3 regions of the Streptomyces krungchingensis genome follow, and region 1 is predicted to be linked to each of the others. Evidence: riboswitches for the same ligand, from Rfam matches in the RefSeq annotation. Region 1 holds a riboswitch; each other region holds the start of a gene.
The links. Region 1 has a riboswitch for cyclic di-AMP ahead of ACSYGO_RS38045 (M23 family metallopeptidase). Riboswitches for the same ligand answer to the same signal wherever they lie in the genome.
Positions count from the first base shown of each region.

Region 2: it holds a riboswitch for cyclic di-AMP, as region 1 does, so the genes downstream of both, ACSYGO_RS09825 (C40 family peptidase) here and ACSYGO_RS38045 (M23 family metallopeptidase) in region 1, are expected to answer to the same signal.
Region 3: it holds a riboswitch for cyclic di-AMP, as region 1 does, so the genes downstream of both, ACSYGO_RS33690 (M23 family metallopeptidase) here and ACSYGO_RS38045 (M23 family metallopeptidase) in region 1, are expected to answer to the same signal.

Region 1 covers NZ_JBPUKY010000001.1:8,771,161-8,775,241, reverse strand. The annotation lists gene ACSYGO_RS38050 (SGNH/GDSL hydrolase family protein) at 1-195, opposite strand, end outside; gene ACSYGO_RS38045 (M23 family metallopeptidase) at 552-1,427, opposite strand; cyclic di-AMP (ydaO/yuaA leader) riboswitch at 1,432-1,583, opposite strand; gene ACSYGO_RS38040 (alpha-galactosidase) at 1,891-3,975, opposite strand.
Region 2 covers NZ_JBPUKY010000001.1:2,195,621-2,199,701, forward strand. The annotation lists gene ACSYGO_RS09820 (hypothetical protein) at 1-222, shown strand, start outside; cyclic di-AMP (ydaO/yuaA leader) riboswitch at 600-764, shown strand; gene ACSYGO_RS09825 (C40 family peptidase) at 768-1,241, shown strand; gene ACSYGO_RS09830 (LysE family translocator) at 1,366-1,983, opposite strand; gene ACSYGO_RS09835 (LysR family transcriptional regulator) at 2,094-3,020, shown strand; gene ACSYGO_RS09840 (ATP-binding protein) at 3,029-3,487, opposite strand; gene ACSYGO_RS09845 (helix-turn-helix domain-containing protein) at 3,700-4,081, shown strand, end outside.
Region 3 covers NZ_JBPUKY010000001.1:7,694,006-7,698,086, reverse strand. The annotation lists gene ACSYGO_RS33705 (bifunctional acetate--CoA ligase family protein/GNAT family N-acetyltransferase) at 1-492, opposite strand, end outside; gene ACSYGO_RS33700 (HPr family phosphocarrier protein) at 669-950, shown strand; gene ACSYGO_RS33695 (GntR family transcriptional regulator) at 1,120-1,815, opposite strand; gene ACSYGO_RS33690 (M23 family metallopeptidase) at 2,075-2,839, opposite strand; cyclic di-AMP (ydaO/yuaA leader) riboswitch at 2,853-3,011, opposite strand; gene ACSYGO_RS33685 (M16 family metallopeptidase) at 3,227-4,081, opposite strand, start outside.

The DNA of each region.
Region 1 (4,081 bases):
GAGCTGGTCCGCGACGATCTGGTCGAGCAGTTTCCCGCGCACCGCGAGATTGGTGTAGTTGAAGTCGCCCTCGGCGCGCCGGTCCGCGAGGAGCACCGCGAAGCGGTCGGCCCAGCCCACGAAGGCCCCGTCCGGACCGGGGTCGCCGACGCCCTCGGTGAAGCTGTCCCCCACCGCCACGTACGACCCGATCACTGATCTGTTGTCACTCTTCGAATCGTCTGCCACGTCGGACCATGATTCACCTTTCGATGTGAGCTACGCGACCGTAAGGAAGGGTTGACGGATGGTGAGATAAGACACTCGTCAAGTATTGGTCAATCCGGAATAGGGCCCTGATCAGGAGCGTTGACCGAGTCCGCACGCGGAGGGCCGCAATCCGGCACCGGTGACGCGGTATTGACGTGTCGACGCACCGAAGGCCGGACCCCGGGGATCGGGGGTCCGGCCTTCGGAGGCGGTCCTGCCTTGCGGACGCAGGGTCCCGCCGTCAGGAGCGGGACCCTGCGTCCGCGGCAGGAAGCGGCGGGCGCCGAGGACTGCGGGAGGTGTCAGCCGACGGCGACACCGTGCGAGCGCAGGTAGGCGACCGGGTCCACGTCCGAGCCGTAGTTCGGCGTGGTGCGGATCTCGAAGTGCAGGTGCGGTCCGGTGACGTTGCCCGTCGCGCCGGAGAGGCCGATCTGCCGGCCGGCGGTCACGGTCTGTCCCGCCGACACGGACAGGGCCGACATGTGGGCGTACTGGGAGTACTTGCCGTCGGCGTGCCGGATGACGACCTGGTTGCCGTAGGCGCCGCCCCAGCCGGCGGAGACGACGGTTCCGGCGGCGATGGACTTGATGGTGGTGCCGGTCGGGACCACGAAGTCCACGCCCGTGTGGTAGCCGCTGGACCACATGCTGCCCGCCACCTTGTAGGAGGTGCCGACGCTGCCGCCCGCGACCGGCAGCGTGTAGCCGGCGGTGCTCTTCGCGGCGGCCTGGGGCGCGGGGGCGCTGTCGGCCTTCGCGGCCGGGGCGGGCGCCTGGGCGGAGGACTGGGTGGCGCCACCGGACACGGCCTTCGCGCCGACCGTCAGCTTCAGACCCGGGTGGATCAGCGCCGGGTCGCCGCCGATGACCGAGCGGTTGTCGGAGTACAGCTTCTTCCAGCCACCGCGGACGCTCTGCTCGGCGGCGATCTTCGAGAGATAGTCGCCGGTCTTGACGCGGTAGGTCTTGGTCCCGACGACCTTCTTCGCCGCGACGGGAGCGGCGGTCACGGCCTTCTCCGCCTTCTGCGCGACGGCGGCGGCGGGGGCCGCGGCGTGGGCGCCCGTGGCGCCCAGCAGGGGCAGCGCGAGTGCGGCGCCACCGGTTCCGGCGACGGCGATCGAGCGGGCGAAGCGGGGGGACTTGGGACGGCGGTGCTTACCCTTCGCGGGCATGACGAGTTCCTCTCCGGCGCCTGCGAGGTGAGCTGTCGGGTGCGGGCTGGAGATGCCCGGCCACGCGTCGGCGTGGCTGTACCCCGAGCCGTTCCGGAGACCGGAACAGGCATGGAACCTTGGGTCCCCCGCTCCTGCCGTGTGCGGGTCTGTGTGCGGATTCCGGCCGGCGGCAGGATTGGGCGTCCGTCCGGAGTGAGGGCGAACGTAAGCGAGACGAGAGCGCGGCCACAAGCAGGTGATTTTTTCGCGCGACCGCCTTTCTTGATCCATGTCGGAAATGCCCGTCACACTCCGTGAAGAGATGATCTTTTCACCGGCTCAACCAGCCCGTGGATACGGGAGCGTTGCGAAAAGCAGGCCGCGACGCATCGTCACGAATATGACGCTGCTCACGCGGCCCACCGCACGATGCCCCAATCCAGGGCCAGTTGGAACGAAGGTCCCGATTCCGGCATAACAGTCATATACGGCGCAGCCGGATGACTGCGGCATCGAGGTCGCCTCGCAGACTCGTCCGCAGTCCGTGGTGCAGCAGCACCGCACCTCGGTGAATTTCGCCCGTTTCGCGGCATTCATACGCTTGCGTCGGATCGAGTCCGCGCAGCCGGAGCGGAGCCGCCGGCTCGCCGTACCGCTGGGCCTGGAGCCAGGCGAGCACCACCGTCTCGTCGCCGTGGACGTACTGCACGGCGCTCAGGCCGCCCTCCGGAGGGCGCAGACGGTAGAGGTCCCCGCGCTGCACGACGGGGCGGATCTCCTTGTAGAGGCCGACCCATTCCCGCGCCTCGGCGAGCTCCTCCCCGCTCCACGCGGACAGGTCCCCACCGATGCCGAGCACGCCGGCCATGGCGCTCACGAACCGCAGACGCAGGGAGCTGACCCGGCCGTTGAGCTGGGTGTTCGGGCTGTCGGTGACCCAGGCGGCCATGATCCGCGCGGGATGGATCTGACTGATGCCGTACTGGATGGCGAGCCGGTCGAGCGGGTCGGTGTTGTCCGACGTCCACACCTGGTCGGTACGGGCCATGATGCCGAGGTCGATCCTGCCGCCACCGCCGGAGCAGGACTCGAAGGCGACCGTGGGGTGCGCGGTCCGCAGCCGGTCGAGGAGGGCGTACAGGGCCCGCACGTGCTCGACCCACAGCTTCTGCGGATAGGACTCGCCGGGCCAGCCCGCGTCCGTGAAACAGCGGTTGAAGTCCCATTTCACATAGTCGACCGGCGCGCCGGAGAGCAGCCGGTCGAGCTGCTCCCACAGGCACTCCTGGACGTCCGGGCGCGCCAGATTGAGTACGAGTTGATTGCGATACTCCGTCCTGGTCCGTCCCGATTGGAACTGGACCCAGTCCGGGTGCGCACGGTAGAGCTCGCTGTCCGGATTGACCATCTCCGGTTCGACCCAGATCCCGAACTCCATGCCGAGTGCGTGGACATGGTCGGCGAGCGGCTTGAGCCCCGCGGGGAAACGGTCCGGGTTGGGCGTCCAGTCGCCGAGCCCGGCCCGGTCGCCGGTGCGCGCGCCGAACCAGCCGTCGTCGACCACGAACAGCTCGACACCCATCTCCGCGGCCCGCTCCGCCAGCGCCATCTGCTGGTCCTCGGCGATGTCGAAGGTGGTGGCCTCCCAGGAATTGAAGAGCACCGGGCGGTCCCGGCCGGTGTCCGGGACGACGTGCTCCCGCTGGTAGGCGTGCCAGGTCCGGCTCGCCCCGCCGAAACCGCCGTCGCTCCAGAGCCCGGCGAAGACCGGCGTGGTGAACGACTCCCCCGCCTCCAGGCGCAGCAGCCCGGAGTCGTCGTACCCGGCACCGCCGGTGATCTGCACCCGGGCGTCGGGCAGCTGGGCCACGGCGATCCGCCAGGACCCCGACCAGCCGAGGGCGCAGCCGTACACCTCGCCGCTCTCCTCGGTGGCCTCGCTGTCCAGCGCGACCCAGGGCAGGTGCTGGTGCCCGGTGTGGCCGCGCCGGCTGCCGATGACCTTCTCCCCGTAGGTGAGGGGGGAGCGCACCAGCCGGGACTCGGCCGCCCACCGGCCGTGCAGCTGGGACAGCCGCCAGCCGTCGCGCTCGGGCAGCGTCCAGGTCGCCGAGTCGGCGCGCAGCAGCTCCACGGGAGGTCCGTCGTTGTCCAGGGCGGCCCAGCGCTCGACGACGTCGCCGCGCATCCGGTAGTGCAGCGTGATGCGGAGCCCGGAGTCCGCGAAGCGCAGCGCCAGCTCGTCGCCTCCGTGGCCGTGACCTGCCTCACCGGCCCCCTCGAACCGCCACTCGGTGCCCCGGCGTTCCTCGGTCCGCACGGAGAGGGCGGGGCGCACGAAGCGGGGCCCGCCCTCGACCGGGTACTCCTCGCGGCCGTCGAGCAGCGACTCGAAGGGGCGGTACGGCGGCGCGGGCAGCGCTGCCAGCGACTCGGCGTCGGCGAGCGAGATCCGCGGGCCCCAGTGCAGGTGGAGCAGTTCGTCGAGGTCGGTGAGCCGCAGCGCGTAGCTGCTCGTCGGCCCCGAGAGCAGCCAGGTGCGACCGTCCGCGCCGGTCTCGATCATCGGTCCCCCACAGATCCGAACGGCCCCGATCAGACACCGACATGGTCCTGGCGTCCATGCCCCGGGGGCAACGCCTGTGGACAACTCATTGCCTCAGGAACCCATG
Region 2 (4,081 bases), 6.6 Mb from region 1:
CTCGGCCGCATCAACCCGGCCCGTCCCGGCGACACCTACCGCGGCCTGAGGGCCGCTCAGGCACTGGTGGTCAAGGCGACCGCACTGCGCGACGCGCTGACCCTGATGCACCAGCGCGGCGAGAGCGAGGTGCACGCACCGACACTCGCGCGGGCACTGCGCGTGCTCGACGGCGAGCGGCGCGCGTCCCGGGTCACCGTGCCGCCCTGCTCCGGAAGTTGACGCGCGACCGGTGCGCACGCCCGGGCCGCGACGCACGCCGACCGGCGAGACGTCCGGCCCGGGTTTCAAACGGACCAGAAGGATTACCCCCCGTTGGAGTATCTGCGGGTCCTTTGTACGACGCCCCCGAGTTGCGCAACGCGCGTGGTCACGAGCCGGAATTTGGCGTTCCGTTGCAGGTACGGGCGTCGTCGTACACCTCAACACCCGCCCGAACAAAGGGGTGTCCACCCGAACGGGTGAGTGGTGAGTAACGCCACAAATCACCGGTTCCGCTCGGCATTTCCGACTCTCATGCGTGAAGATCCCTTCCGACGACAAGCCCCCGCCGCAGCGGCGGGGCGGTCCGGGCGGACGCCGAGTCCTGCCGCCGCCCGGATGTCCGGTCGACAGAAGTGGATCGGCAGGAGTGGAGGACCCAGCACGACGGGCCGCCGGAGAGATCCGGGCGGTCCTTGGGGTGAAGCCGCAACACGCGGCCGGGCTACTTCGCCAGCCCGAATCCGACAGGTCATCCTTCACAGGCGGCTGACGAAGGGTTGCGCATGACTGCGCTCAATCGTGTCCCGTCGCTGTGGACCCGGGCCGGTACGGCCTCGGCTCTGACCATCGCCGCCGTCGGCGGCACCCTGGTGGTCCCCGGTGTCGCTCCCGACGCCGAGGCGGCCACCGTGGCGACGAAGGCACTCCAGGTCGCGGCCTCGAAGAAGGGCGCCCCCTACAAGTGGGGGGCCACCGGACCGCGTCGCTTCGACTGCTCCGGGCTGACCCTGTACTCGTTCAAGAAGGCGGGCAAGAAGCTCCCTCGAACGGCCGCGGCGCAGTACAACAAGACCCATCACATCTCGGCCTCGCACCGCAAGGCCGGAGACCTGGTGTTCTTCCACTCGGGCCGGAGCGTGTACCACGTCGGCATCTATGCCGGGAAGGGAAAGATCTGGCACTCCCCGAAGACCGGGGACGTCGTGAAGCTGCAGAAGATCTGGACGAGGAGCGTCTGGTACGGACGGGTGAGCTGATCCACCCTTCGGTGGCGGCGCGGGGCCGCCGCCACCGAAGGGCGTGCGACAGGAGACCGCGAGGGTTCGCTCGGTGTCCCGCCCGCGCGATCGGCGCCGCCGCGCCGGCCCGTGAGGCGAGCGCTCAGCTCCTCAGGGGCTCCAGGACGAGGACCAGACCGAGCACCGTCAGGGCCGTGCCGGTGACCGCCTCCACGGCCCGTGCGGCGCGCGGTGCGCGCAGCCACCGACCGAGCCGGTCCACGAGGAGCGCCACCGCCGGGAACCACACCAGGCCCAGGACCACCACGATCAGTGCCAGCAGCAGGGTCCGCGGCATCGCGGGACTGCCCGCCGGCACGAACTGCGGCAGCAGGCTGAGGAACGTGATCGGGGCCTTCGGGTTGAGCGCGTTGGTGACGAAGCCCTGCCGCAACGGACGCGCGCCGTCCCCGGTGCCCTCCGCGGCCTCCTCGCGCGACCGCCCCAGCGACCGCAGCGTCCGCACCCCGAGGTGGAGGACGTAGACGCCGCCGAGCAGTTGCAGTGCCCGGAAGAGCGCCGGCACGGCGGTGAGCACCGCGGCGACCCCGGCGACGGCGAGCGCCGTGTGCAGGAGCAGTCCACCGACGATGCCGAGCGCGCTGGCGAGACCGGCCCGGCGCGAGACCAGGCCGTTGCGCACCACGACGGTGAAGTCCGCACCCGGCACGGCGACCATGCCCGCGGCGACTGCTGTGAAGGCGATGAGCTGAGCGTCCATGGGCCCCAGACTGCCTCTGCCGGGCCTTCAGCAGGTATGTCGAATATCCTGGGTCGGTCTTAAGCATTCGTTCAGACCGGCGCGGTCGCGGCGAGGTCCGGGGTGGTCCGATGTACGACCCGACGCGGCTCGCGGCGCTGGTCGCGGTCGCCGAGGCGGGGTCGATCACCCGGGCGGCCGAACGGCTCGGTTACACCCCGCCCGCGCTCTCCCAGCAGCTGGCGAAGCTGGAGCGCGAGGCGGGCGCGACGCTCCTCGTCCGGTCCCATCGCGGGACGCGGCTGACGGGCGCCGGCGAGCTGCTGGTGGCGCGGGCGCGCCGGGTGCTGGACGAGATGGAGCGGGCCCGGCACGAGCTGGCGCACCTGGCCGGCCTGTCCGGCGGCACACTGCGGCTCGGCACCTTCCAGACGGCGGGCATCCATCTGCTGCCGCCCGTGCTGAGTGCCTTCCGCCGGACCTACCCGGACGTGGAGCTGGCGGTCGCCGACTACGAGCCGCCCGCCGGGGTCGCGGCCGTCGCGGCGGGCGAGGTCGACCTGGCCCTGACGCACACCTACGAGCCGGCGGCCCCCGTCGCCGTCCCGTCGTCCGTGAGCCTGGAGCCGGTGCTGGTCGAGGAGCTGGTGCTGGTGACCGCCCCCGGGCACGTCCTCGCGGGCGGCTCGGCCCGGCTCCCCCTGGCCGAGCTCGCGGGTCAGCCGCTGATCAGCATGGCCCCGGATCATCCGCCCCGGCAGGGTGTGGAGGCGGCACTCGCCCGCGCCGGTGCCACCCCCGCGGTGCTGGTCGAGACCCCGGTCTACGCGCTCGTGTGCGCCCTGGTGAGCGCCGGGCTCGGGGTCGCGGTCGTGCCGGAGATGGTCGCCAGGACGGCGGCGACTCCGGTGGGGACGCGCCTGCTGGATCCGGGAGATCTGCGCCGTACGATTTCGGTCGTCCACCGGACCGACGAGACGTCACCCGCCGCCGACGCGTTCCGCGCGCTGCTGCGCGGCACCTTCGAACGGGCCGGCCGCCACCGCCCGGACAACTGAGCCGTCGCTCAGGGCTCTTGCGGGCCCCCGGCCACCACCGGCTGGACCCGTGCCGTCCAGGGCAGTTCGATCGAGACGGTCTTGCCGCCCTCACGGGTGGGCCGGACGGTGAGTCTGCCGCCGCACTCGGCGGTCAGCCAACGGATGATCACCATGCCGCGTCCGTTGTCCTGTTGGACGGCCGCCGGAAGCCTCTTGGGGAAACGCGGGTGGCTGTCGGTGACTCCGAGACGGAGCTGCTCGTCCCGTTCCAGCCGGACGTCCACGGTGAAGGTGGGCGACTGCCCGAACGTGTGCTGGACTGCGTTGGTGGCGAGTTCGGAGACGATGAGCCTTACGGTGTCGGCGACTTCGGAGTCGCACGGCAGACCCCATTCGACGAGTACGTCGGCGACGAACGCGCGGGCCGCGGAGACCGAGGCGGGATCGCTCGGCAGGGTGACGGATGCTTCCTGGTGATCTGCCATGGCGACGTCGTCCCTTTCCCACGGGACCGGAGTCCGACACGGAGCGGATGGTTCGAGTACGGTCCCGGACTGGTGCTTCGCGCCAGACTGCCATTACCGGGCCGGTCACGGGTGCGATCCACCAAGATATGCATATATCTGTCGCTCGAAGCGGTGAACTCTGCGACGGCAGAGCGTATTTGGGTGGCTCGGAAGGAGTAAGGAGTACGGCCATGCAGCACGGTCCCGCGGTGCGCCGCCGCAAGCTCGGTGCCGAACTGCGCGCGCTGCGCGCCGGCGCGGGCCTCACGAGCGGTGAGGCCGCCCGGCTCCTGGGCTGGCACCAGTCGAAGGTGAGCCGGATCGAGACCGGGACCAGCGGGGTGAAGTCCACGGACGTGACACGGCTGCTGGACGTCTACGCCGTCGATGACCCCGAACTGCGCGACCTTCTCACCGTGTTGGCGGGCGCCGAGGACGACGGCAGGCATCACTGGTGGCACGCCTACCGCGGGGTGCTGCCGCCGGCGTACCGGGACTTCATCAGTCTGGAGTCGCAGGCGCGCGGGATGCGGACGCTGGAGACGTCCGTCGTACCCGGACTGCTCCAGACGC
Region 3 (4,081 bases), 1.1 Mb from region 1:
GTCCGTGAACACCTTGATCATCTTGTTGTTGGCGGGCAGCACCTCGGCGGCGAAGCGGCGGATACCGCGCTCACGGGCCACGGCGGCGATGTGTTCGAGGAGGGCCGAGGCGACACCGCGGCCCTGGTGGGCGTCCTGGACGAGGAAGGCGACCTCGGCCTCGTCGGCGGGGGCGGAGGCGGGCAGACCCTCGGCGTTGATGCGGTCGTAGCGTACGGTGGCGATGAACTCGCCGCCCACCGTGGCCGCGAGACCCACCCTGTCCACAAAGTCGTGGTGCGTGAAGCGGTGGACGTCCTTCGCGGACAGGCGCGGATACGGCGCGAAGAAGCGGTAGTACTTCGACTCGTCGGACACCTGCTCGTAGAAGCTGACCAGGCGCTCGGCGTCATCGACGGTGATGGGCCTGATGCGTGCGGTGCCGCCGTCGCGCAGCACCACGTCGGCTTCCCAGTGAGCGGGGTACGCGTGCCCGTCCGGCGAGGTCTGCATGGGCCCCAGAGTACGGCTCGCGTCCGACAACGGCGCGAGGCAGTCTGTGGAGGACGGAAGCCGGATCGAGGCCGCGATCCGGCGACACTCGGGACGGGACTCCGGACCGCTCCGGGCAGTCTTCACGATATGGGACACTGGTCTAGACAACCCTGAACACCGAAGGGCAGCATCACATGGCTGAGCGCCGCGTCAACGTCGGCTGGGCTGAGGGCCTCCACGCCCGCCCCGCCTCCATCTTCGTCCGGGCCGCCACGGCCTCCGGCATCCCCGTGACGATCGCCAAGGCCGACGGCAACCCCGTCAACGCGGCCTCCATGCTCGCGGTCCTCGGCCTGGGCGCCCAGGGCGGCGAGGAGATCGTCCTCGCCTCCGACGCCGAGGGTGCGGACACCGCCCTCGACCGCCTTGCCAAGCTCGTCGCCGAGGGGCTCGAGGAGCTCCCGGAGACCGTCTGAGCGCATTGCCGGTGACGGCGGCCTTCGCCCCGAAAGGCGAAAGAACGCCGTCCCGCACATCCGCCGAAGGGCTCGTCCGAGAATCTCGGACGAGCCCTTTGCTTTTCCCGTTTCCGGGCAGCAGAAATAATCCCCCGCGAATTACTCCTCTTTGTATACGGCGCGCGTGTTAATGCCGCGCGCTCGTCATGTTTACGGGATGTTGCGAAGTCCTCACACGTTCCGCCCGGTCCTTGCCGCCGGGAAAACGGAGCCGATGCGAGGACGTCGCGCGCTCCGCGTGCAGAGCCGTGATCGACCGCGCCCGCTCGCTGTCGCCCCGCGCGACGGCGTCCACGATCCCGCCGTGCTCCGCCCAGGACTCCGCCGGGCCGGCCGACACCTCCACGGTGTACATCCAGGCGATCTTGTGCCGTAGCTGGGCGAGCGCGGAGGTCAGCGCCGGACTGCCGGAGGCCTGCGCGAGGGTCTCGTGGAACCAGCCGCCCAAGGAGCGCAGATCCTCGCTGTGCCCCCTCCTGGCGCGCTCCTGGCCGAGCCTGACCAGGCCCCGGAGCACCTTCAGGTGGGCCTCGGTGCGACGCTGGGCGGCCCGCGCGGCACCCAGCGGCTCCAGCAGCATCCGCATCTCCAGCAGGTCCGACGCCTCCTGCTCGGTCGGCTCGGCGACGCACGCGCCCGCGTGCCGCCGGGTGACGACGAAGCCCTCGGCCTCCAGGGTGCGCAGCGCTTCGCGCACGGGGACGCGCGAGACGCCGTAGCGGCGGGCGAGCAGTTCCTCGGTGAGCCGGCTGCCGCGCTCGTAGACACCCGCGACGATGTCGTCACGGATCGCCGTGCATACCGAGTGCGCCGGAATACGCATGACCGGACCTCCGCTTTAATGCCCGCGAAACGCCATCGATTGACGCCTGTTCAGTGACTCTATTGCAGGCAGCCGGAATTTCCGACGGGAGGCCGGAATCCATGGATATTTTTTGGACAGGTGCCCGGCCGAAACGACGATGCCCCGGCTCGGCGAGCCGGGGCATCCGAAGTTGTGAAGAAGTCGCGGAGCGGACGTCGGTGGTTCACGCCGCGCGTGGCGGCGCGTCGGGCGTCCGCGCCCCGCGTGCGAAGGTGCGTCAGACGCTCACACCGCGCGCGCGGAGGTAGCCGACGGGGTCCATGTCCGATCCGTACTCCGCGGTCGTACGGGCCTCGAAGTGGAGGTGCGGTCCGGTGGTGTTCCCGGTCGACCCGGAGAGGGCGATCTGCTGCCCCGGGGTGACCGCCTGGCCGACGGAGACGCCGATGGACGACAGGTGGCCGTACATGGTGTACGTGCCGTCGTGCATCTTGATCACGACCTGGTTGCCGTAGGCGCCACCCCAGCCGGCCGTGACGACCGTGCCCGAGCCGACGGCGTGGACCGGGGTGCCGGACGCCGCGTGGAAGTCGACGCCGGTGTGGCTGCCGGAGGACCAGAGGCTGCCACCGGTCTTGTAGCCCGTGGAGACGTACGAGCCGGTGATCGGCAGGACGAAGGAGTTGAGGCGCTTGCGCTCGGCCTCACGGGCGGCGCGCTCCTTGGCCTCACGCTTCTTCTTGGCCTCCTCGGCGGCCCGCTTGCGGGCGGCCTCCTCGGCCTTCTTCAGCGCCGCGGCCTCGTCGGCGGCGCGCTGCTGCGCCACGGCCTGCTCGTCGATCTGCTCGGCGACCGAGTCGCCGAGGGTGACGACCGGGGTCAGTCCGGTCTGCTCGACGGAGGGCTCCGCGGCGAGCGCGGGTGCGGCCAGCGCCCCGACGACGCCGGTGGTGGTGAGCGCCGCGACGCCGACGGCGTTCGTGGTGGTGCGCTTCACGCGGCTCGGACGACGATGCTTCCCGGTGCCACAGGTGAACGCCATGTAGGGGCTGGTCCTTTCCTTCCTTCTCGCCTACCGGGTTAGCTGACGGGTTCGGAGCAGGAAGGTCTCCTACGGACCCCCTCCGGGAGGGCGTCCGATTCACCCCAGGGACTGCGTATGGGTCCCCGGCTCCCCTGGCTCGCGCCGTTCGGGGACTCGGCGATGACTGTCCGGTGCCGCGGGCGCGGCGCACTGCTTGGCGGACAGCCGGATCGACGCTAGACGGGGCGTCTTTCAAACAACAAACGGATCACGGTTTTTGTAGTGCATGCCACAGGGCAGACGGGCAACCTCTCTACCAATACGGACAAATTGAGGAGGAAGTCCGGACAAAGCGAGGCCCAGGTGACGCATGCGTCACCTGGGCCTCCGAGATGCCACGCCGCTCTACTCGGCCGTCACGACGGTCACTTCACCGATTCCGAGGGCCTCGACGGGCTCCTTGATCTGCTCGGCGTCGCCCACCAGGACCGTCACCAGCCGGTCGACCGGGAAGGCGTTCACGACGGCCGCGGTGGCCTCCACGGTGCCCGTCGCGGCCAGCTGCTGGTACAGCGTCGCCTGGTAGTCGTCGGGCAGGAACTGCTCGACCTGGTCCGCGAGCGTGCTCGCCACGGCCGCCGCGGTCTCGAACTTCAGGGGCGCGACACCGACCAGGTTCTGCACGGCGACGTCCCGCTCCGCGTCGGTCAGACCCTCCGCGGCAAGGGTGCGCAGCACCTTCCACAGGTCGTCGAGCGCCGGACCCGTGTTCGGGGTGTCCACGGAGCCGCTGATGGCCAGCATCGCCACGCCCGTGGTGCCCGCGGAGGACGACGGCGCGGCCCGCAGGACCTGGCCGAACGCCCGTACGCCGTAGGTGTATCCCTTCTCCTCGCGCAGGACCCGGTCCAGACGCGAGGTGAGGGTGCCGCCGAGGCAGTAGGTGCCGAGCACCTGGGCGGGCCACACACGGTCGTGCCGGTCGGCCCCCACACGTCCGATGAGCAGCTGCGTCTGGACGGCGCCGGGCCGGTCGACGATGATCACGCGGCCCGTGTCGTCGGCGCTCACCGGCGGCACCGGGCGCGGCTCGGCGGACGAGCCGGTCCAGGAGCCGAGCGTGTCGCCGAGCAGTTCGTCGACGTCGACGCCGGTGAGGTCACCGACGATGACCGCGGTCCCGGTCGCGGGACGCACGTGCTTCTCGTAGAAGGCGCGCACGGCCGCCGAGTCGATGTTCCCGACGGTCTCCTCGGTGCC